4 regions of the Rhizobium sp. 62_C5_N11_2 genome follow, and region 3 is predicted to be linked to each of the others. Evidence: predicted binding sites of a transcription regulator. Region 3 holds the regulator's gene; each other region holds the start of a gene.
The links. The regulator PhoB, encoded in region 3, activates phosphate uptake and scavenging genes when phosphate is short. The targets are predictions, from matches to a motif close to TGTCATNNANCTGTCAT.

Region 1: a site for PhoB is predicted at 2,483-2,499, ahead of AB8B31_RS21570 (NAD-glutamate dehydrogenase). Genes of this name have one in related genera too.
Region 2: a site for PhoB is predicted at 1,241-1,257, ahead of AB8B31_RS17615 (esterase-like activity of phytase family protein). Genes of this name have one in related genera too.
Region 4: a site for PhoB is predicted at 5,379-5,395, ahead of AB8B31_RS30135 (acid phosphatase). Genes of this name have one in related genera too.

Annotation. Positions count from the first base shown of each region.
Region 1 covers NZ_JBPWPW010000001.1:4,394,404-4,401,909, reverse strand. Annotated here, with positions in the region: gene AB8B31_RS21570 (NAD-glutamate dehydrogenase) at 1-2,276, opposite strand, end outside; gene pdxY (pyridoxal kinase PdxY) at 2,553-3,428, shown strand; gene AB8B31_RS21560 (carbonic anhydrase) at 3,500-4,141, shown strand; gene AB8B31_RS21555 (GGDEF domain-containing protein) at 4,238-5,857, shown strand; gene AB8B31_RS21550 (lytic murein transglycosylase) at 5,926-6,747, opposite strand; gene AB8B31_RS21545 (aspartate-semialdehyde dehydrogenase) at 7,022-7,506, opposite strand, start outside.
Region 2 covers NZ_JBPWPW010000001.1:3,534,961-3,542,466, forward strand. Annotated here, with positions in the region: gene AB8B31_RS17605 (helix-turn-helix transcriptional regulator) at 1-87, shown strand, start outside; gene AB8B31_RS17610 (NAD-dependent epimerase/dehydratase family protein) at 185-1,168, shown strand; gene AB8B31_RS17615 (esterase-like activity of phytase family protein) at 1,418-2,905, shown strand; RNA gene ssrS (6S RNA) at 2,987-3,145, opposite strand; gene AB8B31_RS17625 (cell division protein ZapA) at 3,215-3,592, opposite strand; gene AB8B31_RS17630 (DUF4164 domain-containing protein) at 3,608-3,883, opposite strand; gene tkt (transketolase) at 4,217-6,190, shown strand; gene gap (type I glyceraldehyde-3-phosphate dehydrogenase) at 6,273-7,283, shown strand.
Region 3 covers NZ_JBPWPW010000001.1:181,806-189,311, forward strand. Annotated here, with positions in the region: gene pstC (phosphate ABC transporter permease subunit PstC) at 1-166, shown strand, start outside; gene pstA (phosphate ABC transporter permease PstA) at 163-1,485, shown strand; gene pstB (phosphate ABC transporter ATP-binding protein PstB) at 1,501-2,316, shown strand; gene phoU (phosphate signaling complex protein PhoU) at 2,361-3,074, shown strand; gene phoB (phosphate regulon transcriptional regulator PhoB) at 3,221-3,904, shown strand; gene AB8B31_RS00985 (GcrA family cell cycle regulator) at 4,169-4,702, opposite strand; gene AB8B31_RS00990 (aspartate aminotransferase family protein) at 5,122-6,321, shown strand; gene argF (ornithine carbamoyltransferase) at 6,364-7,278, shown strand; gene AB8B31_RS01000 (Hsp33 family molecular chaperone) at 7,367-7,506, shown strand, end outside.
Region 4 covers NZ_JBPWPW010000003.1:222,179-229,684, reverse strand. Annotated here, with positions in the region: gene AB8B31_RS30160 (GNAT family N-acetyltransferase) at 1-50, opposite strand, end outside; gene pcaF (3-oxoadipyl-CoA thiolase) at 127-1,332, opposite strand; gene AB8B31_RS30150 (3-oxoacid CoA-transferase subunit B) at 1,342-2,031, opposite strand; gene AB8B31_RS30145 (3-oxoacid CoA-transferase subunit A) at 2,028-2,735, opposite strand; gene AB8B31_RS30140 (IclR family transcriptional regulator domain-containing protein) at 2,892-3,650, shown strand; gene AB8B31_RS30135 (acid phosphatase) at 3,705-5,249, opposite strand; gene AB8B31_RS30130 (cytochrome-c peroxidase) at 5,448-6,737, shown strand; gene AB8B31_RS30125 (ABC transporter substrate-binding protein) at 7,131-7,506, shown strand, end outside.

The DNA.
Region 1 (7,506 bases), 4.2 Mb from region 3:
GCCAGCATCGGCTTCGGCGAGCCGTCCGGGTTCTTCTGGAAATAATTGGTGCGCAGCGTCGCATCGACGATATTGACGTAGCGGCGCAGGATGCGATCGTCGTCAAGGCTCGGCACGTTTGCAAGCTCGGTCTCGATCGCCTGATGCAATTCGGCAAGCTTCTTCACGCGAGCCTTCTCCGAAAGCCTGGTGTCGAGCGTGTCATGGAAGAGACGGAAGATAGCAGCGGCGACACCGGGATATTTGTCGAGAGTCGTCGCGATATAATCCTGCGAATAGGCGATGCCGGCCTGCCGGAGATAACGCGCATAGGCGCGCAGAACATTCGTCTCGCGCGCCGAGAGCCCGGCCGAAAGGATCAGCCGGTTGAAGCTGTCATTGTCGATCGTGCCGGCGAAGGCGGCGACGAAGGCTTCCTCGAGGGCGGCGCCGTAACGCTGCAAGTCGATTTCGCCGCCGTTGCGGGCCTCGAGCTCCATGTCGTGCAACACGACGAGTTTGGTTTCTCCATCAGCGGCAGGCACCCCGATGTCGAAGGTGCGTTCGCTGACGACATTGAAGCCGAGATTCTCGAGGAGCGGCACTCGGCGCGACAGCGCCAGCTGGCCGCCGGCGTGAAAGATCTTCAAGGAAAGGGTGCGTCCCTGTTCCTCCTGGCGATGGTAGAACTGGATGCGAAGCGGCTCGCCGGCGGCGCAGGCGCCGATATCGGCGAGGTCGGCCACGGTTTCCTCCGGGGTGAAGGAATCCTGGAAGGCTTGGTCGACGGATATCTTCGGCGCCTTGGCCCCGGCCAACGCCTCGAAACGGTCGTCCCAGCGGGCCGTGATTTCGCGGATCGCCTGCTCGAGCTTTGCCTGCGGAATGCGCGGCGTCTTGCCGCCCGAGCGGCCGATGATGAAATGCACGCGCGCCACGCCCCCTTCCGGGAAAGCCGGGTAATAGGCAGAGACACGGCCGTCATAAACAGTCTTCAGATAGGTGCCGATCCGTTCGCGTACGATCGAGTCATATTCCTCGCGCGGCACGTAGATGATCACCGAGACGAAGCGGTCGAAATGGTCGATTCGCGGCAGGACGCGCACGCGCGGCCGATCGGCCAAGTCATTGATCTGTTCAGCAAAACTTGCAAGTAGCGTCGTGTCGATCTGGAAAAGGTCGTCGCGCGGATAGGACTCAAGCGTGTTGTCGAGCATGCGGCCGGAATGGCTCATCGGGTCGAAGCCGAAATGTTCCTTCACCTTCTCGATCTTGGAACGTAGCAGCGGGATTTCGGAGGCGAGCGAGGTATAGGCCGTCGAGGTGAAGAGGCCGACGATGCGCAGTTCGCCGGTGACGTTGCCCTCAGCGTCGAAGCGCTTGACGCCGACGTAGTCCATATAGGCCCGGCGATGGACGATCGATTTCACATTCGCCTTGGTGACGATCAGGAAGTCGGGGCCGTCGAGGAAGGCAAGGATCTCAGGCGTTGTCGTTACGGCGTCCTTGCCGGTGCGCAGCACCAATACATCGGGATTGGAAAGGATGCCGAGGCCAGCACCCTTGTCGCGCTCGACCTTGGCATTGCTCCCCTTGCCGGAATAGACATATTCCCGCATGCCGAGGAACGTGAAATTTTCATCGCGCAGCCAGGTCAGGAAAGCGACGGCTTCGTCGCGATCGGCCTTCTTCCGGCTGGCGCCATTGGCCGCAAGCTCTGCGATCACTCCGTCAATCTTGGAAAGCATCGGCTTCCAGTCGGAAACCGACAGGCGGACCTGTTCGAGCACTTTTTCGATGCGTTTGACGAGATCGGCGGCCTGGGCGGAATTGAGGGGCGCAATATGAAGCTGGATATGGCTGACGCGGTTGGCCGGATCGCTTGGGTGATCGGCGGAATAAAGCGCCGGCGCCTTGCCCTTCTCCATGATCAGGATGGGATGCACGGCCATGAACAGGTCGCGATAGGTGCTCGTCACTTCGCCCATGACCGATTCAAAAAGAAAAGGCATGTTCTGGTCGGTGACCGAAAGCACCGAGACCGCGATGCCGTCAGGCGTCACATCGGCAATGGTGTCGATGCCGACACGAGGCACCTTACCGTTCCAGGCGGCGAGCTCCTTTGCCGAATGCACGGCGGAGAGTGCCAGCATCTCCGGCGTGTAGAGTTCGAGATCGTCATTGCTTGCCCGGCCGAAGAGAATTTCCGGATCGAGATGCGCGTCACCCGTCGCCTTGGCGATCTTGCGCGCGCTTTCGATCTGCTTTTCCCGTTTCGGATTGTTTCTGGCAGCCATGGATCGCCTCCCTCAATGTCTGATTTTTCGCAAGCTAGCAGAAGATTCTTCGAAAAAATCTCTAAAAGAGCGGACCGAAGGATTGTTTTGATGCTTTTTTGGCGCTGGAAATGAGAAATTGTAAGAGATTTTCCGCTTTCGTCGCCAAACGAAAGGGAAAGTCCCGTCTCCCGGTTTTTCGTCCCGGCGAACATTTCCACGCTCGCATGAAGAATGGTTGACAGCGTGGCGTCAAAAAGATCATCAAACGCGGTCATCATTCGGATCTTGGGTATCATGTCGGAAAATGCAGCGGGCGCAGTCATCGTCATTTCCAGCCATGTGGTGCGTGGCTCGGTCGGAAACCGGGCAGCCGTCTTTGCATTGGAGACGCTCGGTCATCCGGTCTGGGCCATGCCGACCATCGTGCTGCCCTGGCATCCCGGCCACGGCCGCTCGACGCGGCTGACTTTTGCGGAAACGGATTTCGACGCGGCGATCGACGATCTGATCCGCGCGCCCTGGATCGGCGAAGTCAAGGCGGTGCTTTCGGGCTATTTCGGCAATGCCGCCCAGGCGCGCTCCGTCGCTCGGCTGATCGGTGCGCTCCGGCAAAACAATCCCGAGCTGCTCTATGTCTGCGATCCCGTCATGGGCGATCTCGGCGGCCTTTACGTGCCGGAAGCAACTGCAGAGGCTATTCGCGATCATCTCATTCCGCTTGCCTCGCTCGCGACGCCGAACCGGTACGAGCTTGCATGGCTTTCGGGGGCGGCCCTCGAAGACAACAGTACGATCATGGAGGCGGCGCTCGCGCTCGGACCATCGCGCATGCTCGTCACTTCAGCCGTGCCGATGATGGCGGGCGGTACCGGCAATCTTTATCTTTCCGGTCGCCACGCGCTTCTTGCCGAGCACCGTGTCGTCGAAAACCCGCCGAATGGTCTCGGCGACCTGCTCGCCGCCGTCTTCCTGTCGCGCCTGCTTTCCGGGCTCGAGGACGAAAAGGCGCTGCAGCTTGCCACCGCCAGCGTCTTCGAGGTGCTTGCGCGGGCCGTCAAGCGCGGCAGCAACGAGTTGATGCTGGCAAGCGATGCTTCCAGCCTTTCAACGCCGATGGCCATGGTGCAGATGCGCCGGCTCGTGCACCCGGCGCAGCGGCGGAAAAAGTGACGCATCTGCCAATATGTTCATTTTGCGGTGCAGCAGTTGATCTTGTCGTCCGCGCGCGCTAATCCAGAAGCATGCAGCGTTTTCCAAACCCTCTTCTGGACGGCTATCGCAACTTCATGAACGGGCGCTATTCCGACGCCCGCGACAGGTATCGGCAGCTTGCCGAAAACGGTCAAAGTCCCCATACGCTTGTCATTGCCTGTTCGGATTCTCGCGCGGCACCGGAGCTGATCTTCGATGCCGGCCCGGGCGAGCTCTTCGTCATCCGCAACGTCGCCAACATGGTGCCGCCCTACGAGCCGGATGGCCATTTTCATTCGACGTCGGCCGCACTCGAATTTGCCGTGCAGGTGCTGAAGGTCTCGGATATCGTCGTGATGGGTCACGGCCGCTGCGGTGGCATCCGCGCTGCGCTCGATCCGAATGCCGAGCCATTGTCGCCCGGTGACTTCATCGGCCGCTGGATGTCGCTGGTCAAACCTGCCGCCGAGCAGATCCAGAGCAACGACGTGATGACGGCCGCCGAGCGGCAGACGGCGCTGGAGCGTGTCTCCATCCGCAATTCAATCAACAATCTCAGAAGCTTCCCCGATATCAAGGCTCTCGAGGAGGCGGGAAACCTTCATCTCCACGGCGCCTGGTTCGACATTTCTACCGGTGAACTGTGGGTCATGGACGCCGAGACACGCGACTTCATTCGTCCCGAAATCTAGGGACATGCCAGTTTATCACTTTTTTAAGGATTGTTGTTAAGCTCGCCGTCAATTGGTCGGGTACGACCGAGGTTTTGATCACCGTGGCGATTGGCGATGAAGTTCGAAACCATCAAAAAGGTTATCCTGGCCGCTATCATGCTGCCCTTCGTCTTCATGCTCATCGAAGGCGTCGTCGTCATACGTTCTTCGGTCACACAATACAGGAACCTTGAAAAGGACCGGCAGTTCGCCGATGTGCTTGCCCGTGGCGGGTCCATCGCCGCCACCGAGATCCTGAGTGAAATCGGCGCCACCCGCCGCTACCTCGCACGTCCAAACAGCCGGACTGCCGCCGACATGTTGCAAAGCCGGGTGACGCTCGATCGGGAGCGCCGCGCTTTTTATGCCAGCCTGCCCTCCCGCGATGCGCTCGACGAGGGGCTCGTCGGCGAATTATCGATTCTCAGCCTTGCCTACAGCCGCATCATCGCTGCGCGCAGCGCCGTCGACCAGGGGCGTTATACCGGCAGCGATCCCGGTTCCATCTACTGGTATGCGGCTCTCAAGCAGCTTGCTGTCGTCGATGCGCTCTCACCGCTGATCAGCGATCCGGTGCTGCTTGAGAAATCCAACCAGCTGATGGGCATCCTGCTCACCTATTACGGCGAAAGGCTAATTACCGGCGTTGGCACCCGCTACCTCGATCACGGTGTTTCCGCCAGATTGCCGGTAGAGCTCTTCGTGCAGGGCAAGGTCATGCTCGGCGAGGGCATGGATCATATGGTCTTCCATTCCTCCGCGCCGATCGTGCGCGACATCGTTGCCTATCTCGGCCGCAGCAACCAGGTGAAGGCGAATGCGATCACCGATGCCATTCTCGCCGGATCGCGGCCGACAGGCGCCGTGCATGACGTCTGGGCCGCTGCGCAGAGCGAACGCATGACCTTCCTGCAGCAGAAGATGATCGAGGCCGCAAAAGATATTCACGAGACCGGCGAAAATCTTTCCATGCGCTCGCACATTCACCTGACGCGGATCCTGGCGCTGTGTGCCGGCCTGCTGATTCTCGCCACATTGGTGATGGTGCTGGCGGCAAAGGGGCTGCGGCTGATCGACCGGCTGACGCAGGATAGGGAGGCGCTGGTGGGCGAGTTGCGTAGCGCCGCCCAGACCGATCTTCTGACCGGTCTTTACAACAGGCGCGGCTTCGAGGTCGCTGCATCTGCGCTTCTCACACAGGCCGAGCATGGATCACGCTGGATTTCCGTTGTGCTCTTCGACCTCGATCATTTCAAAAAGATCAACGATATCAACGGGCATGACGCCGGCGATGCCGTACTCCGGCAGGTCGCGGGCGTTGCACGTGAGAATTTTCGTTCCTTCGATCTCTTGGTGCGCCATGGCGGCGAGGAGTTCCTGGCGCTTCTGCCGGATTCGACGCCTGACGATGCCGCAATCGTTGCCGAGCGCGTGCGGCTGGCAATCGAGGCGGCGGAAATCCCGCTGCCGAGCGGCGATGTTCTCAAGGTGACGGCGAGTTTCGGGTGCGCCGGACGGCCAAATGAAGCCTCCAACCGGAACTTCGAGGATCTGGTCAAACGTGCCGATCTGGCGCTTTATGCCGCCAAGGCCTCCGGCCGCAACTGCGTCATCTCGGGACCGACCCTGCCGGCCCCGGCCCAGGAGGAGCGACGCAAGGCGGCGTCGGGCGGCGGCTTTGATTTCCGCAAATGAAAAACGCCGCATGTCGCAGCGGCGTTTTCGGGTATGGGTGTCGATGAAGGCTTATCTACCGAGAAGGCCTACCTGCCGTCGATCTCCTGGCCGATATAGGCGATCGCCTGCTGGTAGACGCTGGCGGCGTTCCAGCCCTGGATGGCGACGAAATTGGGCTCTCCAGGCTGATAGCCGGCGCCGGCGCGCCAGCCATGGCCCTTGAGGAAATTCGCTGTCGAGGCTAGCGCGTCGGCGCGGGAACCGACCATGTCGACGCGGCCGTCGCCGTCGCCGTCGGCGCCGAAGCGCACGACATTGCGCGGCAGAAACTGCGTCTGGCCGATTTCACCATGGGCGGCACCCTTGGCCTGAGGGCTCAGATACCCCTCGGAGACGAGTTGGAGCGCGGCATAGAGCTGGTCGGTGAAATATTCAGAACGGCGGCAGTCATAGGCCAGGGTCGAAACAGCCGATAGCGTATGCTGGTTGCCCATATAGCTGCCAAAACCGGTCTCCATGCCCCAGATCGCAATTAGCGGGCCGGCCGGAACGCCGAAACGACGCTCTATCGAGGCAAAAAGCGCCTGGTTGGCGGCCTTCATGCTGCGGCCGCGGGAGATGACCGTGGCGCCGCCGCGTTTCTGCATGAAAGCGTCGAAGGAGAGCTTGAAGCTCTTCTGGCCGCGGTCGGCGGCGATCGTCGGCTTGTTGTAATTGACGTTGGCGAAGGCGCGGTCGAGGACCGAGCGGCTGACGCCGTTTGCCGCCGCTTCCTGCTTGAAATCGGCGACCCAGGCAGTGAAGCCGCTGCTATTATTGCCGCATTGGGCGCTCTGGGCCGCTGCCGGCAGCGCGTGGAGAACGCCGGCTGCCGTAAACGCCGCCAGAAGGAATGTTGTCATGCGCATGAGGAACCCCGCTCCGGTCTGCTGAAGCGCGCCGCGGCCGATCGGGACCATGCGACGCGCTTTAAATCTTCGTTCTGTTCATGTCGTTGCCCCAAAACCGCTACACGGTCTCGGGCGGCATAGCTTGGCTTGACGCCGGGCAGAATGCCAGCCGAAGGCGATTTTGTCACGATCACCTTTTAGTAAGCGCTTATGGATAGAGGGCGCCTACGGCTCGGCAAAAAGCCCTGCCTTCATCAGCAGGGCTTTAGCATATTATGGTTTACAAATGGTATCAGGCGGCCTGCTTGCGCGGCTTGACAAGGCCGCGATTGACGAGCAGCTCGGCGATCTGAATGGCGTTCAACGCAGCACCCTTGCGCAGGTTGTCGGAGACTACCCAGATATTGAGGCCGTTTTCGACCGTTGCATCCTCGCGGATGCGCGAGATGTAAGTCGCATCCTCGCCCGCCGATTCATATGGCGTGATGTAGCCGCCGTCCTCGCGCTTGTCGATGACGAGGCAGCCTGGTGCATCGCGCAGGATGTCGCGGGCCTGGTCGGCAGTGATCTCGTTTTCGAATTCGATGTTGACCGATTCCGAATGACCGATGAAAACCGGCACACGCACCGCCGTGCAGGTGACCTTGATCTTCGGGTCGAGCATCTTCTTCGTCTCGGCCAGCACCTTCCATTCTTCCTTGGTGTAGCCGTCCTCCATGAAGACGTCGATGTGCGGGATGACGTTAAAGGCGATACGCTTGGTGAACTTCTTGTTCT
Region 2 (7,506 bases), 3.4 Mb from region 3:
CTGCCGATCGCCGCCGGCCGCGTGACCTGGGAAAGGATCATGCTTTCCGATGGCAGCGCCGGCCGTCTCGTCACGACCATCGGCTGAGCCTGCAGCTTTCCTGCATTCCCATGCATAATTTATGCGTTGTCTGGAAACCTTAGTCTTTATAGCGTCCGCCGCCGAACGGTCAGGAGACGATGTGATGACGATACTGGTGACGGGAAGTGCCGGCCATCTCGGCGAGGCGCTGATGCGAACCCTGAGGGCGGAAAGCCGCTGGGTGCGCGGCATCGATATCAAGCCCTCGGCTTTCACCGACATGGTCGGCTCGATCAGTGATCGCGCCTTCGTCCGGCAGGCGATGTCAGGCATCAGCCACGTCATCCATGCCGCGACGCTGCACAAGCCGCATGTAGCGACCCACGGCAATTACGATTTCCTCGACACCAATATCGCCGGCGCTCTGCACCTGCTCGAAGAGGCGACCGCCGCAGGCGTCGCGAGCTTCGTCTTCACCAGCACCACCAGCACCTTCGGCGCGGCATTGACGCCGGTTGCCGGCGAACCGGCGGCATGGGTGACCGAGGACGTGCTTCCCGTCGCAAAAAACATCTACGGCGTAACGAAACTCGCCGCCGAAGGCCTGTGCGAACTCTTTGCCCGCAAATCCGGCCTGCCGGTGGTCATTCTCAGGACGGCGCGTTTCTTTCCCGAAAACGACGACGATCCCGCCATTCGAAACAGATATTCGGCGGAGAATGCCCAGGCCAACGAGCTTCTTCACCGCCGCGTCGACATCAGCGATGTGGTCGGCGCCCATCTGCTGGCGCTGGAAAAGGCACCGGCAATCGGCTTTGGCCGCTACATCGTCTCCGCCACGACGCCGTTTTCGGCGAGCGATCTTGCCGCGATCAGGCATAACGCGCCTCATGTCGTCGAACGGCTGTTCCCGGGTGCAGGCGCCCTCTACGCGTCACGCGGCTGGAAAATGTTTCCGGCGCTCGACCGTGTCTATGTCAACGAACGCGCAAGACGGGACCTCGGCTGGCAGCCGCGATATGATTTCCGTTTCGTGCTCGATTGCCTGCGCGACCACAGGGAATGGCGAAGCCCCTTGGCACTGGATATCGGCTCCAAAGGCTACCACGACGAAATCTTTGCCGAAGGGCCCTATCCGGTCGGATAGAGCAGCGAGCTGGAATGCGGATAGCCGAAAGCTGAGATCCTCTTCAGCACGACGCTTTCACTGAGAAGTAAGTGTCATCCAGATATCATGATCCCGTCATAGACCGTCTGCCGGGGATATGGGGCGACGAAATCCAGGGCATGTTGTGCCATCGGGAAATCGAATCCAGGCCGGGGTGTCATTTGAAGCGGTGTCCAGCCTGCGGGCGGAAACCGTTTCGAGAGCGCTTTTGACCGAGAGGGTATTTCCATGAAGAATGTCAGACCATACGCATCGCGGCTGTTCGCCGCGGTTCTCGCCGCATCCGCCGCCATTCCGGCCGTCGCAAGTGCCGAGAATTCCGCCACCGTCGGTGGCCTCACCTTCGTCAACAAGGGCCTGGTCGGCATCGGGCGTATCCCGGCCAACCAGCGTGACAAATTCGGCGAGACTTTCGGTTCCGGCTCGGGCATGGCAGTCGATCCTGCCGCCTGGAGTCGCGACGGCGCCAGCTACAAAGGCACGCTCTACCTGCTGCCCGACCGCGGTTACAACGCCGTTGGCACCGTCGACTATCGGCCCCGCCTGAACACCATCTCGATCGGCCTGACACCGACCGCTCCGGGTGCGGCACCCGAGGCCGGCAAGGAACAGTCTGGCGTCGACGCAAAGCTCGTCGATTCCACGCTCTTCATCGACGACAAGGGTGGCGACATGACGGGTCTCGACCCGGAATCCGGCGTCCGCCCCGCTGCCGGCGATTTTCCGCCGCTGCCGCAGGCGACGAACGGCAAGATCGCGCTCGACAATGAAGCCATCATCCGCATGGCCGACGGTACCATGTTCGTCAGCGATGAATATGGCCCTTATATCTATCACTTCTCGGCCGACGGCCACCTGCTGTCTGCCACCCAGCCGCCGAAAGCTCTTTTGCCGATGCGCAAGGGCGCGCTGAGCTTCGCCTCCAACAATCCCGGCCCCGGCGCATCTACGCCGGACCCGAAGGATCCAGAGACCGGCCGCCAGAACAACCAGGGTCTCGAAGGCATGGCGATGACGCCGGACGGTAAGTTCATCATATCAGTGCTGCAGTCGGCTGCCCGCCAGGACGGCGGCGATTCCGGCTCGACCCGCCAAAATACCCGCGCCATGATCTATGACGCCGCCGATCCCGATCATCTGAAACTGGTGCACGAATATGTCGTACCGCTGCCGGTCTTCAAGGACGCCAAGGACAAGACGACGATCGCCGCGGAGAGCGAAATCGTCGCTCTTTCCGACAAGACCTTTCTGATGCTCGCCCGCGACAGCGGCAACGGCCAGGGCCTGAAGGGTGACACCTCGCTCTACCGCAAGGTCGGTATTGTCGACGTTTCCGCTGCGACCGACATCGCCGGCAGCGATTTCGACGCCGGCAAGCCGATCGCGCCGAAGGGCGTCGTCGATCCCTCGCTGACGCCGGCGACGCTGACACCCTTCATCGACCTCAACGACAAGGCCGAGCTTGCCCGCTTCGGCCTGCACAACGGCGCGCCGAACGACAAGAACAATCTGTCGGAAAAATGGGAAGCCATGGGGCTTGCGAGCGTTCTCGACCCGAACCTGCCGGACGACTACTTCCTGTTCGTCGCCAATGACAACGACTTCTTGACGCAGGATGGTTTCCAGGTGGGTGCAGCCTACAAGGCGGACGGCGGTGCCGACGTCGACACCATGTTCCAGGTCTTTCAGGTCACCCTTCCAGGTCTGAAGAAGTAGTCGCGCACTGACAAGGGCGGACGCGGAAGCCGCGCGTTCGCCCGCCATATCCGGGATCCCGGCCGACGATAAAAGGGAAGGGTGCGATCCACGACCACCGATGGATGTTTACGATCCTGGGTGCCTACAAACGTAGGTGGGCGCCGTGTGTCCAGGCCCACGGGCCTGGCCAGGGACAGCTCCCTTTGGATCGAGTATGGCCCCAGGGATTGTGGTTCCTGTCGAGAGGCGCAGACCGCATGGCGATATATAAGGTTGTTTGCGCTGACGCGCCAGTGGCGACGGAAGGCCGCCCCTATTTAATTGAGATCAATTGAGTTCCGGGGCGGACCGGCCATTCAGCTTGTCGGTGATGCCGCGGATGCGGCTCGAGACCTCGCTCAGCGCTGCCGCAAGATTTTCTTCGGTCCGGGCGGTCGCAGCAAGCACCGTATCGCGATTGCCGCGTAGCGACTCGAGCTCGGATTCCAATCCGGCCACGCGGCGCGTCAGCTCGGCAATCTCGTCCACGATCATGATGCCGGCCATGACGGTGATCCTGAGATCACCGATTTCGCCGAACTGGTCCTTGAGATGGCCGACATAGCGGTCGAAACGGGTGGCGAGATCGGTCAGGTGATCCTCCTGCCCTTCCTCGCAGGCCATGCGATAGGCCTTGCCGTCGATCGTTACCGTCACCTGCGCCATGCCAAACTCTTTCTATCAGCGATCCAGAACTGCGCGGATCGTTTCCATCGCCGTCACCAGCCGCCGCGATACTTCGCGATTGACCTCTTCCAGCCGGTTGGCGCGGAATTCGGCCTGATCGAGCTCCTGCGCCAGCCGGGAGCGGTCGGCGTGCACGCGCCGCACCTCGCCCTCGATCTCGCCCTGCTCGCGCTGCCGCTCGACGCGCATGTCGACGGCGTTTTCGAGGCTCGAAATCGCCTGTCTCAATTCGTTGAGCGCTGCTTCCATGGTTTTGCCTGTGGGCATCATGTCTTTCCGATTCCCGCGCAGGATCCGCGAATCGGCACGCCGCGCCGATCCTGCGATTTCAAAAGGATATGCAGCTCGCCGACGGCCCGTCAATAAATCCTGTCACTTGTCCGCCAGCCTATCCTGTGGATGAGCGTTTTCCACATGCTCGTCGCATCAAATTCGTCATTTGTACAATCGCGCGATCAAATGTCAAAAATCGCCGCTGCCCGCCCGGATTTGGCCCGCCATTTATTGACTTGCCCGTCCCAACTGCTATGTCTCTGCCGCTTTCACTCGATGGTCTTGGAGGCTCGAGGCCATCCCCCGACACCCGGAACTTGCGGAAAAGCCATGACCTCTCCCGAACAACACGACCGGATGGCGAATGCGATCCGTTTTCTCGCCATGGACGCCGTTGAAAAGGCGAACTCCGGCCACCCGGGCATGCCGATGGGCATGGCTGACGTGGCAACGGTCCTGTTCACCAAATATCTGAAGTTCGATCCGAAGAAGCCGCACTGGCCGAACCGCGATCGCTTCGTGCTGTCGGCCGGCCATGGCTCGATGCTGCTCTACTCGGTGCTGTATCTGACCGGCTATCCTGACATGACGATCGAAGATCTGAAGCAGTTCCGCCAGCTCGGCTCGAAGACCGCCGGCCATCCGGAATATGGTCACGCGACCGGCATCGAAACGACCACCGGTCCGCTCGGCCAGGGTATTGCCAATTCCGTCGGCATGGCGATTGCCGAACGCAAGCTGCGCGAGGAATTCGGCTCCGATCTCCAGGATCACTATACCTATGCGATCTGCGGCGACGGCTGCCTGATGGAGGGCATCAGCCATGAAGCCATCGCGCTCGCCGGCCACCTGAAGCTCAACAAGCTCGTTCTGTTCTGGGACAACAACTCGATCACCATCGACGGCGCCGTGTCGCTGTCGGATTCCACCGATCAGATCGCCCGCTTCAAGGCCGTTCACTGGAACACGATCGAGATCGACGGTCACGATCAGGCTGCCATCGCCGACGCGATCGAAGCTGCCCACAAGTCCGACCGCCCGACCTTCATCGCCTGCAAGACGATCATCGGCTTTGGCGCCCCGAACAAGCAGGGCACCCACAAGGTCCACGGCAACCCGCTCGGCGCCGAGGAAATCGCTGCCACCCGCAAGGCGCTGAACTGGGAAGCCGAAGCCTTCGTCATCCCGTCTGATGTCCTTGACAGCTGGCGTGCAGCCGGCGCCCGCTCCGTCAAGCTCGTCAAGTCCTGGGAAGACGGCCTCGCCAAAGCTCCGGCCAGGGCCGAGTTCACCCGCCGCATGGCAGGCGAGCTGCCGGAAGGCTTCGACGCCGCGATCAGCGCATACAAGAAGAAGCTCGCCGAGACCAAGCCGACGGTTGCGACCCGCAAGGCTTCGGAGGACGCGCTCGAGGTCATCAACGGCTTCCTGCCGGAAACGCTCGGCGGCTCCGCCGACCTGACGCCGTCGAACAACACCAAGACCAGCCAGATGCATTCGATCACCCCGACGGATTTCGCCGGTCGTTACATGCATTGGGGCATCCGCGAGCATGGCATGGCGTCTGCCATGAACGGCATTGCGCTGCATGGCGGCCTCATCCCCTACAGCGGCGGCTTCCTGATCTTCTCGGATTATTGCCGCCCGCCGATCCGCCTTGCGTCGCTGATGGGCATCCGCGTCATTCACGTCCTGACGCATGACTCGATCGGCGTCGGCGAAGACGGCCCGACGCACCAGCCCGTCGAACAGCTCGCCGGTCTGCGCGCCATCCCGAATCTGATGGTCTTCCGCCCGGCCGACGCCACGGAAACGGCGGAATGCTGGCAGATCGCCATCAAGACGCACAACCGTCCTTCGGGCCTTGCTCTGACGCGCCAGAACCTGCTCGCAGCTCGCACCGAATACAGCGAAAAGAACCTTTGCGAACAGGGCGCCTATGTGCTCGCCGGCAATGCCGACGCCAAGGTGACGATCTTCGCCTCCGGCTCCGAAGTCGAAATCGCCGTTGCGGCTCGTACGGCACTCGAAGCCAAGGGCGTCACCGTCCGCGTCGTATCGGTCCCCTGCACGGAACTGTTCTTCGAGCAGCCGGAAGCCTATCGCAAGCAAATCCTCGGCAACTCGCCGGTCAAGATCGCCGTCGAAGCCGCCGTTCGCGAAGGCTGGGATGCGTTCATCGGACCGGAGGGCACCTTCATCGGCATGAAGAGCTTCGGCGCTTCCGGCCCGGTCAAGGAAGTCTACAAGCATTTCGGCATCACTGCCGACGCCGTCGTTGCGGCCGCGGAAGCAAAGCTTTAATGAGGGCGCCTTGAGGCGCTCTCCATCTCCTCAATTCCAGGCCCTCACCTATCGGGCCCTACTCTATCGGGAGTGAATGAACATGACAGTCAAGGTTGCCATCAACGGTTTCGGCCGCATCGGCCGCAACGTCCTTCGCGCCATCGTCGAATCCGGCCGCACCGACATCGAAGTCGTCGCCATCAACGATCTCGGCCCGGTTGAAACCAACGCCCACCTGCTGCGCTACGACTCGATCCACGGCCGCTTCCCGGCAACGGTGAAGGTCGAGGGCGACTCGATCATCGTCGGCAACGGCAAGCCGATCAAGGTCACGGCGATCAAGGATCCGGCAACGCTTCCGCACCGCGAACTCGGCGTCGACATCGCGATGGAATGCACCGGCATCTTCACCGCCCGCGACAAGGCTGCCGCCCACCTGACGGCTGGTGCCAAGCGCGTCATCGTCTCGGCGCCCGCCGATGGCGCTGACCTGACGGTCGTCTTCGGCGTCAACCATGACCAGCTCACCAAGGAGCACTTGGTCATCTCCAACGCGTCCTGCACCACCAACTGCCTGGTGCCGGTCGTGAAGGTTCTCGACGACGCCGTCGGCATCGACCACGGCTTCATGACGACCATCCACTCCTACACCGGCGACCAGCCGACGCTCGACACGATGCACAAGGACCTGTATCGCGCCCGCGCGGCCGCCCTTTCCATGATCCCGACCTCGACGGGCGCAGCCAAGGCAGTCGGCCTCGTTCTGCCGCATCTGAAGGGCAAGCTCGACGGCACCTCGATCCGCGTTCCGACCCCGAACGTTTCCGTCGTCGACTTCAAGTTCGTCGCCAAGAAGGCGACCAGCGTTGGCGAAATCAATGAAGCCATCCAGGCTGCTGCAAACGGCAAGCTGAAGGGCATCCTCGGCTACACCGACGAGCCGCTCGTCTCCCGTGACTTCAACCACGACAGCCACTCCTCGATCTTCGCAACCGATCAGACCAAGGTCATGGAAGGCAGCTTCGTGCGCGTCCTGTCCTGGTACGACAACGAGTGGGGCTTCTCCAGCCGCATGTCCGACACGGCAGTCGCTTTCGCCAAGCTCATCTGAGCGCTCTTCAGGCATCGACATGCAAGCGGCCCGGGAAACCGGGCCGCTTTTTGTTGCCATGCCTTCCGAACAAAACCGGCCTTCCCCGCACCAGAGCAACTCCAGGAAAAGTGCGAAGCGGTTTTCCGTCCGGAGTTGCGTAAAAACAAAAAGTTGGAGCGGTTCTGCGCTTCGATGAGAAGCTGAACCGCTCCGGCATCTTTTCGTCCATCGCCCGGATGAG
Region 3 (7,506 bases):
GACGGTGACCGTCAAGATCGTCAACCAGCTGACTGGTGACCTTGAGTTCACCTCGCCGCAGACGCTGGTTGCCTTTGCCCTTGGCATCACGCTGTTCTGCATCACGCTTTGCCTCAATATCTACGCGCTCTACATCGTGCGCAAATACCGGGAGCAGTACGAATGACGGATATTGTTTCTCCCACTTCAGGCGTCACGGTTTCCAAGGCGCCAGTGCGCCGCGATATCGGCATCAAGCGCCGCTACGCCGCCGAGCGCCGGTTCCAGGTCTATGGCATCGCCGCCATCACCTTCGGCCTCGTCTTCCTCTTCATCCTGTTGTGGACGGTGATCGGCAAAGGCTACACCGCCTTCCAGCAGACGGCGATTACCCTGCCGATCGAATTCTCCGAGAAGACGATCGACCCGAACAATAAGCGTGCGACCGACCCTTCGGTGCTGATCGCCGCCAACTACCCGGTTCTCCTGCGCGACGCGATCGTCAAGCAGCTGAACGTCAATGCCGCAAGCCGTCCCGATGTGCGCGATGCATCCGCGATGCTCTCCAAGGGTGCGCCGGTCCAGCTGCGCGACATGGTCGTCGCCGATCCGTCGATCATCGGCAAGACGGTCAACGTCACGGTGCTCGCCGACGCCAATGTCGACAGCGCCAACAAGGGCCAGATCGATCTGTCGGTCGATGAGAAGAACCGCAAGGTCAACGACAAGCAGGTTGCCTGGATGAACGAGCTGAAGGCGAGCGGCGCTCTCCACAAGCAGTTCAACACCGGCCTCTTCGTCAATGGCAATTCCAGCCGTCCGGAGGCCGCAGGCCTTGGCGTCGCCCTGATCGGCTCGCTCTACCTGATGCTGATCGTCCTCGTGCTCGCTCTGCCGATCGGCGTCGCCGCCTCGATCTATCTCGAGGAGTTCGCACCGAAGAACAAGCTGACGGATCTGATCGAGGTCAACATCAACAACCTCGCCGCGGTCCCTTCGATCGTCTACGGCCTGCTCGGTCTTTCCGTCTTCATCAACTTCATCGGCCTGCCGCGCTCGGCTTCGCTGGTCGGTGGCCTGGTGCTGACGCTGATGACCCTGCCGACGATCATCATCGCGACGCGTGCGGCGCTGCGCGCCGTGCCGCCGTCGATCCGCGCCGCAGCCCTTGGCCTTGGCGCTTCGAAGATGCAGATGGTGTTCCACCATGTTCTGCCGCTCGCCATGCCCGGCATCCTCACCGGCACGATCATCGGCCTGGCGCATGCGCTCGGCGAAACCGCGCCGCTGCTCTTGATCGGCATGGTCGCCTTCGTCGCCAATGCGCCGACGACACCGCTCGATCCCTCGACGGCTCTGCCCGTGCAGGTCTATATGTGGGCCAACGAGGCCGAACGTGCCTTCGTCGAGCGTACTTCGGGTGCCATCATCGTCCTGCTCCTGTTCCTGATCGTCATGAACATGGGCGCCATCCTCTTGCGTCGTCGCTTCGAGCGCCGCTGGTAAACGGAGTTAAACATCATGAACATGTTGACGGAAGCTGCAGTTGAAAAGGCGCTGGATCACAAGATGAGCAACGTCCCGTATAAGATGATCGGAAAGGATGTCTCGGTTTACTACGGCGAAAAGCGCGCGCTTTTCGATGTGAACCTGAACATCCGCGAAAACACCGTAACCGCCCTGATCGGCCCGTCCGGCTGCGGCAAGTCGACCTTCCTGCGCAGCCTCAACCGCATGAACGACACGATCGACGGCTGCCGCGTCACCGGCAAGATCACCCTCGACACCGACGATATCTATGATCCCGATATCGACGTCGTCGAACTTCGCGCCCGCGTCGGCATGGTCTTTCAGAAGCCGAACCCGTTCCCGAAGACGATCTATGAAAACGTCTCCTACGGCCCGCGCATCCATGGCCTTGCCAAGTCGAAGGCCGATCTCGACCAGATCGTCGAGACCAGCCTGCAGCGCGCCGGTCTCTGGAACGAAGTCAAGGACCGCGTGCACGAATCCGGCACCGGCCTGTCGGGCGGTCAGCAGCAGCGCCTCTGCATTGCCCGTGCCGTTGCCGTCAGCCCTGAAGTCATCCTGATGGACGAGCCCTGCTCGGCGCTCGACCCGATCGCCACCGCCAAGGTCGAGGAGCTGATCCACGAGCTGCGCGAGAACTACACGATCGTCATCGTCACCCACTCCATGCAGCAGGCCGCGCGCGTCTCGCAGCGCACCGCCATGTTCCACCTCGGCAATCTCGTCGAGGAGAACGACACCGACAAGATGTTCACCAATCCCGACGATCCGCGCACCCAGGACTACATCATGGGTCGCTTCGGCTGATTTTGGCGACACCAAGCCTTCCCGTTATTCGAGGATAAAGCCCCATGGCATCGACACATATTTTTTCTGCCTATGATGATGATTTGAAGTTCCTGTCCAGGCGGATTTCCGAAATGGGCGGCCTGGCCGAGCAGATGGTCAGCGAAGCCGTGCGCGCCCTCGTCAATGGCGATACCGCGCTGGCGCAGAAGGTCATCTCCGACGACGTGATCCTCGATCACGCCGAACGCGAAATCGGCGACAAGGCGATCGTCACCATCGCCCGCCGTCAGCCGATGGCTTCGGACCTGCGCGAAATCATGGGTTCGATCCGCATCGCCGCCGATCTCGAACGTGTCGGCGACCTCGGCAAGAACACCGCCAAGCGCGTCATCGCCGTGCAAAGCACCGGTGTTCCCCGCAAGCTCGCCCGCGGCCTCGAGCATCTGTCCGAGCTGGCGCTCGTCCAGCTCAAGGAAGTGCTCGATGTCTATACCAATCGTTCCGCCGACAAGGCGAATGCGATCCGCGAACGCGACAATGAGATCGACGCGATGTACACCTCGCTGTTCCGCGAGCTCCTGACCTACATGATGGAAGATCCGCGCAACATCACCAGCTGCACGCATCTTCTCTTCTGCGCCAAGAACATCGAGCGCATCGGCGACCACGCCACCAACATCGCCGAGACGATCTATTACATGACGACAGGCGCGCAGCCGGAAGGCGACCGTCCGAAGGACGACAGCGCCAACACCGTGGGCGCGGTCACCGAATAACCGCCGGGCCAGTCGCCCGGACCAGTCAATTGCGTGCGCGCCCGTCCGGGCGCGCAAAGAGGTCGCAGCCAATTTCTGAATTTGCGCAGGATGCATTGCTTAAATCACCCCCGATTTAAGGATCATGCGCGAGGAGACCGACACGCATGATCCCGAGAGTAGCAGTTGTTGAAGACGAGGAAGCCCTCAGCGTGCTTCTTCGCTACAATCTCGAAGCGGAAGGCTTCGAGGTCGATACCATCCTTCGTGGCGACGAAGCCGAAATGCGGCTTCAGGAGCGCACGCCCGATCTTCTCATCCTTGATTGGATGCTGCCCGGCGTCTCCGGCATCGAGCTCTGCCGGCGCCTGCGCATGCGGCCGGAAACCGAGCGCCTGCCGATCATCATGCTGACGGCGCGCGGCGAGGAGAGCGAGCGTGTTCGCGGATTGTCGACGGGCGCCGACGATTATGTCGTCAAGCCCTTCTCGACCCCCGAGCTCGTTGCCCGCGTCAAGGCGATGCTGCGCCGCGCCCGCCCCGAGGTGTTGTCGACGGTACTGAAATGCGGTGACATCGAGCTCGACCGCGAGACCCATCGCGTCCATCGCAAGACCCGCGAAGTCCGCCTCGGCCCCACCGAATTCCGCCTGTTGGAATTCCTGATGTCGTCACCGGGTCGGGTCTTCTCCCGCTCGCAGCTTCTCGACGGCGTCTGGGGCCACGATATTTATGTCGACGAGCGCACCGTCGACGTCCATGTCGGCCGCCTGCGCAAGGCGCTGAATTTTTCCAACATGCAGGACGTCATCCGCACCGTCCGCGGCGCCGGCTATTCGATGGAAGCCTGAGGGCTTCCGTTCTGGTTGCTGACAAAGTCGCTCGTGCTGACGTCTGCCCCTCACCCTAACCCTCTCCCCGTAAACGGGGCGAGGGGACGTGCCCCGCGAAAGGTTGGCGGGGAACGGAGAGGTCACGGCATATCCCCTTCTCCCCGCGCGCGGGGAGAAGGTGGCGGCAGCCGGATGAGGGGCAGCCATAGGCACAAACCAAAATTGCATTAAAAAACGGGCCACTCGGCCCGTTTTTCTGCATTCTAACGATGGTCAGACCGCTCAGCTGGCCCGCGCGGCCGCCCGGCGGCGTTCGTTGACCGGCTGGTAGGCAAGCTTCTGGTGGTAGCCGCAATAGGGCGAATTGTCGGGGGATTCGCAGCCGCAGAAATGGAAGTCGTCCTTCAGCGGATCGCCGACCGGCCACTTGCAGGTGCGTTCGGTCAGTTCCGTCAAGCCGAGGCGTCGGGAAATCGGCACGACCACGTTGCCTCTCGGCACGTATTCCATTTCCTCGATCGTTTCGATCTCGATCTCTTCCTTCAGCATGGTCGCGCCCTGCTGGCGGGTAACGGTGCGCGTGGCGACCCGTGAGGCGTAGTTCGGCGCGCGCGGCGCCGACGTATTGCGCTTCGGCGTTCGTGCGGCGGTGTTGGTGCCGCCGGCCTTGGCACGGCCCGGAAGGCTTAGCCGGTGCACTTTGCCGATGACCGCGTTTCTGCTGACTCCGCCAAGCTGCGCAGCGATCTGGCTGGCGCTCAGTCCTTCGGCCCAAAGTTTCTTGAGTTTCTCGACCCGCTCGTCTGTCCAGTTCATGCCCTGTCTCCACCGTTTGCGTTGGTGATGGCAGAATCCCTCACCGTTGTCCCGGGAGCTCCGAAACAAGAAACGCTTGATCAATTTTGGTGACTAGTTCCGCCGCATGCAGTCTAGTAATTGATCTTTAACCTAGTGTGAGGCTGACTCCGTGACAAGAGTCGCATGAATCCGGATGAATCGAATTCGTAGTTTTCCCCAACTTGCTGCCTCTGCGTGGCATTTCTGCAATAATGCCTGTTGAAGACTGAAAATGCCGCTGTACACCCTTGCTGCATACGCTAAGGGCGCAGTTTTGTTGACATTGCAGCGCGAAAAGGAAATAGTGCCACTCGCCGCCGCAAGGCGGCATTTTTGATTTTTCGGGCCTGGTTTCCTTAGCCGGAGTCATTGCCCGGCAACTTGATGGAGATCGCGCCATGGCTGAAGCCGCGCCGCTTTATGACACCTATTCTCGTGCCCCGCTGCGGTTCGAGCGAGGCGAGGGCGTGTGGCTGATCACCGAAAGCGGCGAGCGATATCTTGATTTCGGCGCAGGCGTTGCCGTCACCTCAGTCGGCCACAGCAATCCGCATGTTGTGGGCGCACTGAAGGAGCAGGCCGACAAGGTCTGGCACCTGTCGAACATCTATGAGATCCCCGGCCAGGAACGTCTGGCGAAACGGCTGACGGACGCCACCTTCGCCGACAAGGTGTTCTTCACCAATTCGGGCGCCGAGGCGCTCGAATGCGCGATCAAGACGGCGCGCCGCTACCAGTTTTCCAAGGGCCATCCCGAGCGCTTCCATATCATCACCTTCGAAGGCGCCTTCCACGGACGGACGCTGGCGACGATCGCCGCCGGCGGCCAGGAGAAATATCTCGAAGGCTTCGGCCCCAAGGCGCCGGGTTTCGATCAGGTGGCTTTCGGCGACATCGAAGCGGTCCGCGCCGCGATTACCGATGCCACGGCTGGGATTCTCATCGAGCCAGTGCAGGGCGAGGGCGGCGTCCGTCCTGCCACCACCGAATTCATGAAGGCGCTCCGCCAGCTCTGCGACGACAACGGCCTGCTGTTGATCCTCGACGAGGTCCAGACCGGCGTCGGCCGCACCGGCAAGCTCTTCGCCCATGAATGGGCGGGCGTCACCCCCGACATCATGGCTGTCGCCAAGGGCATCGGCGGCGGTTTTCCGCTCGGCGCCTGCCTTGCCACTTCAGAGGCCGCCTCCGGCATGAAGGCCGGCACGCATGGCTCGACCTATGGCGGCAATCCGCTCGCCATGGCCGTCGGCAGTGCCGTGCTCGACATCATCCTTGCCGATGGCTTCCTCCAGCATGTGCGCGACGTCGCACTGGTCTTCCGCCAGGGCCTCGCCTCACTGAAGGATCGTTATCCCGATGTGATCGAAGATATCAGAGGCGAGGGGCTGTTGCTCGGCATCAAGGCTGCCGTTCCCTCCGCCGAACTGCTGCAGGCGATCCGCGCCGCCCATCTGCTCGGCGTACCCGCCGGCGACAACGTCATCCGCCTTCTTCCGCCCCTCGTGGTTACCGCCGAGGAAGCCCGCGAGGGCCTTGCCCGCATCGAGCGCGCCGCCGAAAGCATTCGCGCCTCCAAGGTCAAGAAGACGGCTTGAAGAGATTGCCGCCTTCGGGCGCAGCACAGGTAAGAAGACGATATGAGCCCTAAACATTTCCTCGATCTTTCGGCGGTCACATCAGCCGATCTCAGAACCATCATGAACGATGCGCTCGCCCGCAAGCAGGCCTTCAAGGCCGGCAAGGGCGACAAGCCGCTCGCCGGCAAGATGCTGGCGATGATCTTCGAGAAGCCGTCGACGCGCACCCGCGTCTCCTTCGACGTCGGCATGCGCCAGCTCGGCGGCGAAACGCTGTTCCTGTCCGGCACCGAGATGCAGCTCGGCCGCGCCGAGACGATCGGCGACACCGCCAAGGTGCTGTCGCGCTATGTCGATGCGATCATGATCCGCACCACCGAACATTCGCGGCTGGTCGAGCTTGCCGAGCATGCGACCGTGCCTGTGATCAATGCGCTGACGGATGACACCCATCCTTGCCAGATCATGGCCGACATCATGACCTTCGAAGAGCACCGCGGCCCGATCAAGGGCAAGACCATCGCCTGGACCGGCGACGGCAACAATGTGCTGCATTCGCTGGTCGAGGGTGCCGCGCGTTTCGGCTACCGCATGAACATGGCCGTACCCCTTGGCTCCGAGCCCAAGGATCACTATCTGAACTGGGCCCGCAATGAGGGCGCCGAAATCATGCTCTGCCATGATGCCGACCGTGCGGTCGCCGGCGTCGATTGCGTGGTGACCGATACCTGGGTCTCCATGAATCAGGAACATCGGGCCCGGGGTCACAATGTCTTCCAGCCTTATCAGGTCAACGCGGCCTTGATGGCGAAAGCCGGCAATGATGCATTGTTCATGCATTGCCTGCCCGCCCATCGCGGTGAGGAAGTGACGGACGAAGTGATCGACGGTCCGCAATCCGTGGTCTTCGATGAGGCGGAAAACCGTCTTCATGCGCAGAAGTCGATTCTTGCTTGGTGCCTGGGCGCGATCTGAACCATAATCGGATGTCGCGAGTCACAGACTCGCGACCGCGTGAGCGAAGGGCACGCTGGCCCATCGCTCTAAACTAGGAGTGAAAGCCATGGCAGAAGCTGCAGCCGCCCTCGGCCAGTTTGATTTCGCCGGCGATGACCATGTCGTCCCCTTCCAGGTGGAGGGGCTGGATGTGCGCGGCCGCGCCGTCCAGCTCGGCCCGATGCTCGATGCGATCCTCGAGCGCCA
Region 4 (7,506 bases), on a different contig from region 3:
ATCCTCCAGATGGCGCCTTGATCGTTCTTGTCTGCGGGTCGGATCAGCATGCCCGATCTCTAACGAAACCGGGCGCCGCGCGCAACGGGTCGGCAGCCTCCGGCAAAAGCTGGAAGCGTCCCGACCTCAAACTCTTTCAAGGGCGATCGCGATCCCCTGCCCGACGCCGATGCACATGGTCGACAGCGAATATTTTCCGCCGGTCTGCAGAAGCTCGAGCGCTGCCGTGCCGGTGATGCGTGCGCCCGACATGCCAAGCGGATGGCCGAGTGCGATCGCGCCGCCATTGCGGTTCACCCGCGCATCATCATCGGCAATCCCGAGCGCGCGCAGCACCGCCAGCCCCTGGCTGGCGAAGGCCTCGTTGAGTTCGATCACATCGAACTGCTCCGCGGTCATGCCGAGCCGTGCCATCAGCTTGCGCGAGGCCGGGATCGGCCCGACACCCATCACCCTTGGCGGAACGGCGGCAGCCGCGCCACCGAGGATGCGCGCAATCGGCGTCAGGCCATATTTCCGCGCCGCCGCTTCGGAAGCGACGATCAGCGCCGCTGCCCCGTCATTGACGCCGGAGGCATTGCCTGCCGTCACCGTGCCACCTTCCTTCTTGAAAGGCGTGGCGAGTTTCGCCAGCGTTTCGATCGTCGTCACGCGCGGATGCTCGTCCTTGTCGACGACAACAGGATCGCCCTTGCGCTGCGGGATGGTCACCGGGGTGATCTCCTTCGCCAGCCGTCCGTTCGCCTGGGCGGCAGCGGCCTTCGCCTGGCTTCGCACAGCGAATGCATCCTGGTCTTCGCGGCTGACATGATAGTCTGCGGCGACGTTCTCACCCGTCTCCGGCATCGAATCGACGCCATATTGCTTCTTCATCAGCGGGTTGACGAAGCGCCAGCCGATCGTCGTGTCGTGAATTTCCGCCGCCCGTGAAAAGGCCGTCTCGGCCTTCGGCATGACGAAGGGCGCGCGCGACATGCTCTCGACGCCGCCAGCGACCATCAGTTCGGCCTCACCAGAGCGGATGGCCCGCGCCGCCGTGATTACGGCATCCATGCCGGAGCCGCAAAGCCGGTTGATCGTCGTGCCCGGAACGCCGATCGGCAGGCCGGCGAGCAGGGCCGACATCCGGGCGACATTGCGGTTGTCTTCGCCCGCCTGGTTGGCGCAGCCGAAGATGACGTCATCGACAGCTTCCCAATCGACGGCGCTGTTGCGTGCCATCAATGCCTTCAGCGGGATCGCACCGAGGTCGTCGGCGCGCACCTGGGACAGCGATCCGGCGAAACGGCCGATCGGCGTTCTGACATAGTCGCAGATAAAGGCTTCGGTCATGGCTTTTCCTCAGAGTTTGGGCACGACGAGGTCGCCAACCGGCCCTTCGACGTGCAGCGGCGCACCGGTCATCGCCTGCAATTCCTCCTGCGACATCGCCGCCAGCTTCTCGCGCAGAACGAAGCGTCCCTTCACAATGTCGATGACGGCATGGCTGGTATAGATGCGGGTAATGCAGGCGACGCCGGTCAGCGGGAAGGTGCATTTCTCCACCAGCTTCGGTTCGCCTGTTTTGGTGACGTGTTCGGTGATGACGCAGACCTGCTTGGCACCATGCACGAGGTCCATGGCGCCGCCGACTGCCGGCACGCCTTTGCTGCCCACCCGCCAATTGGCGAGGTCACCGCTCTGCGCCACCTGATAGGCGCCGAGGATCGCGACGTCGAGGTGGCCGCCACGCACCATGGCGAAGCTATCGGCGTGATGGAAGAAGGCAGCACCCGGCTTCAGCGTCACCGCCTTCTTGCCGGCATTGATCAGGTCCCAGTCCTCGTCGCCCGCGGCCGGCGGCTCTCCGAAATTCAGGATGCCGTTTTCCGTGTGGAAGATCGCCTGACGGCCGGGCGGCTGATATCGGGCGACCATTTCGGGAAAGCCGATGCCGAGGTTGACATAGGCGCCGTCGGCGATGTCCTGCGCGGCGCGCCAGGCGATCTGCGCGTTGGAAAGCTTGATGTCTTCGCAAGTGTCGTTGGTCATACGTAGGCCACTCCGGCTCGAATGAGCTCTTCTTCCTGCTGGGGATTGGGAACAGTGACGACGCGATCGACGAATATGCCTGGTGTCACCACCTGCTCGGGATCGATTCCGCCAGCTGGCACGATGGATGAGACCTGGACGATGGTCTTCGCCGCCGCCATGCACATCAGCGGATTGAAGTTGCGGGCGGCCTTGTTGTAGGTGAGGTTGCCCTGGATGTCGGCGATCGCAGCCTTGACGATCGCGAAGTCGGCCTTCAGCCAGCGCTCCTGCACGTAATGGCGGCCATCGAATTCGGCGATGACTTTGCCGTCGGCCAGTTCGGTGCCGTAGGCCGTCGGCGTATAAAAGGCCGGGATGCCGGCCCCGCCGGCGCGGATGCGCTCGGCAAGCGTTCCCTGGGGCACCAGCTCGAGCTCGATTTCGCCGGCCAAATATTTGTCGGTGAAGGCGCGCGGATCCGACGAACGCGGGAAAGAGCAGATCATCTTCCGCACCATGCCGGCATCGATCATCGCGGCGATACCGATGCGCCCGTTGCCGGCATTGTTGTTGATCACGGTGAGGTTTTTGGCGCCCTTGTCGATCAAGGCATGAATGAGCTCGATCGGCGCGCCCGAGCCACCAAAACCACCGATCATGACGGTCGCGCCATCTCCGATCTCAGAGACGGCTTCCGCCGTGCTCCCGACTGTCTTGTCCATGCGGGATCTCTCCTTGGCTATGCGAGCGGGAGCTCTCCATCCCGTCCTCTGGCGTAGACATAAAGCGCGGCGGGCCAAGCGGCAATGTATTTGTGCGATATTTGACATTTGTTCATATATCGCACAAAGTGAATGAATCCATTGGAGACTGGACCCATGCGCGAAACGGATTTCGTCAGCGGCTTCGCCCGCGGCCTGAAGGTCATCGAAGCGTTCGGTGAAACACGGCAGCGGCTTTCCATTGCCGAGGCCGCCAAGCTGACGGAGCTTGACCGCGCCACCGTGCGCCGCTCGCTGCTGACGCTTGCCGAACTCGGTTATGCCGATTATGACGGCAAATTCTTCACGCTGACGCCGAAGATCCTGCGCCTTGGCCATGCCTATCTCTCAGCGACGCCGCTGCCGGCGCTGCTGCAGCCGCATCTCGATCATCTCTCGGAAAAGGCCGGCCAGAGCGCCTCGGCGTCGGTGCTCGACGGCACCGACATCGTCTATATCGCCCGCGCTTCGCAGCGCCGCGTCATGTCGATCAATCTCACCCCCGGCAGCCGCCTGCCCGCCTACTGCGCCTCGATGGGGCGCGTTCTGCTCGCAGCCCTTACCGAGAGCGAGGCGCGCGCCATCCTGGCCCGTAGCGAGCTGAAGCAAAACACTGCGAATACCAGGACCGATCCGGATGAACTGATCGCCGAATTCCGCCGTGTCCGCACCGAGGGTTACGCCATCATCGATCAGGAGCTGGAGATCGGTCTCTGCTCCATTGCCGTGCCCATCGACAACGACCGCGGCGAAACGGTCGCGGCGATCAATATCGGCGCGCCGGCCGCTCTCGTGCCGGCGGCGGAGATGAAGGAGCGCTATCTGCCGCTGCTGAAAGAAACGCAGGCCGCGTTGCGGCCGCTGCTGCGGCGGTGACGGTAAGCCTGAAGGGAGAGCGACCCCGGCCAGCGCCGGGGCCGCTCCGATCGGTCAATGCGTCAGGTCCAGCGCAGCAGTCAGGTCGCCCATCGGCGGCCGGTCGTTGTAGCGCAGCGCCTTGTCGCGAGCGACGATGCCGGGCAGCACCGGCAGATCGTAGCGGGCGGTGATGAAGCGGATGATCGACGTCGTGTCGTACTGGGTATGATCGACCATGCCGCCCTTGGCGAAGGGCGAGATGATGAAGGCCGGAATGCGGTTGCCCGGACCCCAGCGGTCGGCCTTCGGCGGCGCGACGTGATCCCAAAAGCCGCCATTCTCGTCATAGGTGACGATGACGAGCATATGGCCCCATTGCGGGCTCTTCTCGAGGTGGGAAACGATATCGGCAAGATGCTGGTCGCCGCTCGAAACATCGGCATAACCGCCATGTTCGTTGAGATTGCCCTGCGGCTTGTAGAAGGAAACCGCCGGCAGCTTGCCGCCGTCGATATCTTTGAGGAAGGCCTCGCCGCCAAGACCGCCATCCCTCAGATGATCCGCACGCGCCTGGGTGCCGGGCGCGAAATTGGCGAAATAGTTGAACGGCTGGTGATGGAACTGGAAGTTCGGCACCGGGGTAGCGTTCTTGCCGTCCAGGGCTGCCTGCCAGGCGCCGCCGTACCAGGCCCAGCTGACACCCTTCAGCGACAGCAGGTCGCCAATGGTGATTTCATGCTGCGGCGGCAGCGTCGTTGCCGCCGCCGGATCGGCATAGGCCGCGTCACCATCCTTGGCCGGCGGATTGGCGCTCGGCTGGTAGGGCGGCTGCATGGTGTTGACGGCGTAGAAGTCAGGCGTCAGCGTGCCGTCGGAGACGAATTTCGGTGCGCCCTCCAGTGCCGACTTCGGGGCATTCTCCGCCACCGTCAGCGACGTACCGTCCGCATCCACCTTGGCGATCGTGGGTTTGGCCGGGCTCTTGTCGGCGTTGGGATAATAGGGCGCGCAGGCGCAGATCAACGCGAAATGGTTGAGGAACGAACCGCCGAAGGCGCCCTGGAAGAAGTTGTCGGCCATGACGTATTTCTTGGCGACCTGCCACATCGGCAGGATGGAGCCGTCGTAATGGCCCATGACCAGGCTGCCGGAATCGGCCCAGGCGACGAACTTGTCGTTCTTGCCGCCGTCGATCTGCATCTGCTCCTGGTAGAAGCGATGCCAGAGATCACGGGTGATGACCGAAGGCGCTTGGGCGAAGCCCTTCGGATCGTCGATCGCGAAGGAGGCGTTGGCGAGATGGGCCGACTGCGCCTCGGTGACGGCAGGCGTCACACCCTTGGCGGTGAGGCCACCCCAGGCCGGCGGCAGTTCGGACAGCGGCTGGCCATCGCGATCGAGCTGGCGTGTGCGATCGGCGGTCGCGTTCGAGAGCCCGTCGGCGCCGGGAAAGCTGCCATAGAGATTATCGAAGCTGCGGTTCTCGGCATAGATGACGACGACATTGTCGATCTTGTCGTAACCGGCCGGCGCCGCATGGGCTGCCGTCGCCACCGCAAACGGCACGATGGCCGATCCGGCGAGACAGATCGAATGGAGGAGTTTCAGTCTTTTCACGGGGGTACCTCATGGCTAGGGGGCGTTGGCTAGAGGGAGCGAAGAACGCTCGGGGGCACCTCGACGCTATTCCGGCCGTCTATCAACTTTGTGACATCAGGGGTTGCCGTGATGCCGCAGTGGGATCGCCGTCATCAATTTGTTGCAGCGAGGTTCGATCATGGCGGAAACCAGTGCTAACTTATTGGAATCCTTATCATGACGACGAAGATCATCTGGCTTGTGCGCTCCGGCTTGGCCGTCGGCATGGGTGCCTTGACGCTTGGTCTTGCCATTCTTCCCCTGCGGCAAAGCAGCGCGGCGACTGCTGTCGGCGTTCATCCCGGACCAATGTCGCGCACTGACGCCTTCGCCCGAGCCGAAACGCTCACCGCACTTGGCCGCAAGATATTCTCAGATCCCTCGCTGTCGGCCTCGGGGCTCCAGGCCTGCGCGTCCTGCCATGATCCCAATCACGCCTTCGGCCCGGCATCGGCCATGCCGGTCGAAATGGGTGGCGAACATCGGGATCAGCCGGGGCTGCGCGCCGTTCCGACGCTGCGTTACCTGCAATCGGTGCCATCCTTCACCGAGCATTATTACGATTCCGAGGACGAGGGCGATGAAAGCGTCGACAACGGCCCGACGGGCGGCCTGACCTGGGACGGCCGGGTCGATCACGGCGCCGATCAGGCGAAGATCCCGCTGCTGTCGCCCTTCGAGATGGGCAACAAGGATGCGGCCGAGGTAGTGGCGAAGCTGCGCAAGGCCGCCTATGCCGACGACATCAAGGCGGCATTCGGCGAGACGGTGTTCGACAATCCTCAGGATGCCTTCGATGCCGCCGCCGAGGCGCTCGCCACCTTCGAACAGAGCGCCCCGGATTTCTATCCCTATTCCAGCCGCTACGACGCTTTTCTCGCCGGCAAGGCGACGCTGACGGCGCAGGAGCTGCACGGACGACAGCTGTTCGAGGATCCGGCCAAGGGCAATTGTTCGAGCTGTCATCTGAGCGAGCCCGCCGATGACGGCGAGCCGCCGCAATTTTCCGATTTCGGCTTCCTCGGGCTCGCCGCACCCCGCAACATGGCGATCCCTGCCAACAACAATCCCAACTATCATGATCTCGGCCTTTGCGGTCCCCAACGCACCGACTTTGCCGGACGCGGCGAATATTGCGGTCTGTTCCGCACCCCGACGCTGCGCAATGTCGCGTTGAAGAAGAGCTTCTTCCACAACGGCTATTTCCACTCGCTGCGCGACGTCGTCTCCTTCTATGCGACGCGCGACAGCGATCCCGGCCGCTGGTATCCCCGCAATGCCGACGGCACGGTTCGGAAATATGACGACCTGCCGCAGGCCTATTGGGATAACCTCAATCAGGATCCGCCCTTCGGCCGAAAGCCGGGCGACGCGCCTGCCCTCACCGATCCCGAAATCGACGACATCGTCGCCTTCCTCAAAACCCTGACCGATGCCGATCTGCAGCCCGAGGCGACCGGGCATTGACCCAGGCCGGTGGACCACGCTTGTGGTGGTATTCAGGTCGAGGCGGGGAAACGCATCTCATGACCCCGATACTCAATGGGGATATGAGCGGCTGTGCCCTGCCAATCGATCGTGACGGCGTCACGACACGAAAGTAGCGAATCCGTCCTACTTTTGGGAATGTATGCGAAACCCATGCTTGCTTGGCAGCGGATGCGGTTAAGCGGTTAATTTGTCAAATGCAGAAGACGGATGGAGCGACTTCCGCTCTCGAGCGGTTTCTGTCGTTCCGGTTTGAGGCTGCTAAGGCGTAGTTGATCCCATTGCGGCTTTTGAAGCTGTAGGCTAGAGACCAGATTCCATTACTGGTATGAGAATCTGCGGTGCGGAACGAAGATGTGGAGTGGCATTCACATGGAAAGTCGCTTCGGATGGCATGCTAAAAGGGCGTCTACCGGGTGTCCCATTGTCGGCGTTCTCCTGGCAGGCGACAAAACGTATCCGAGCTTCGCCGCCTTCTGCGAACAGATGCATGAGCTCGGATACAGGGATGGAGAAACCGCCCGGTTCGAAGCGCGCTTCGCCGAAGGCCGCTTGGATGAGCTCCCGGCGCTCGCGTCCGACCTCGTTCAATGCGGAGCCGACGTGATCGCCGTCGTCGGCGCCGTGACGTATTGGGCCGCGCGCAGCGCGGCGCCGGATATTCCGATTGTCTTTGCTATCGTGCTGGACCCTGTTTCCGCAAGTATGGTCGACAAACCGGAAAGGCCCGGCGGCAGAACGACCGGAT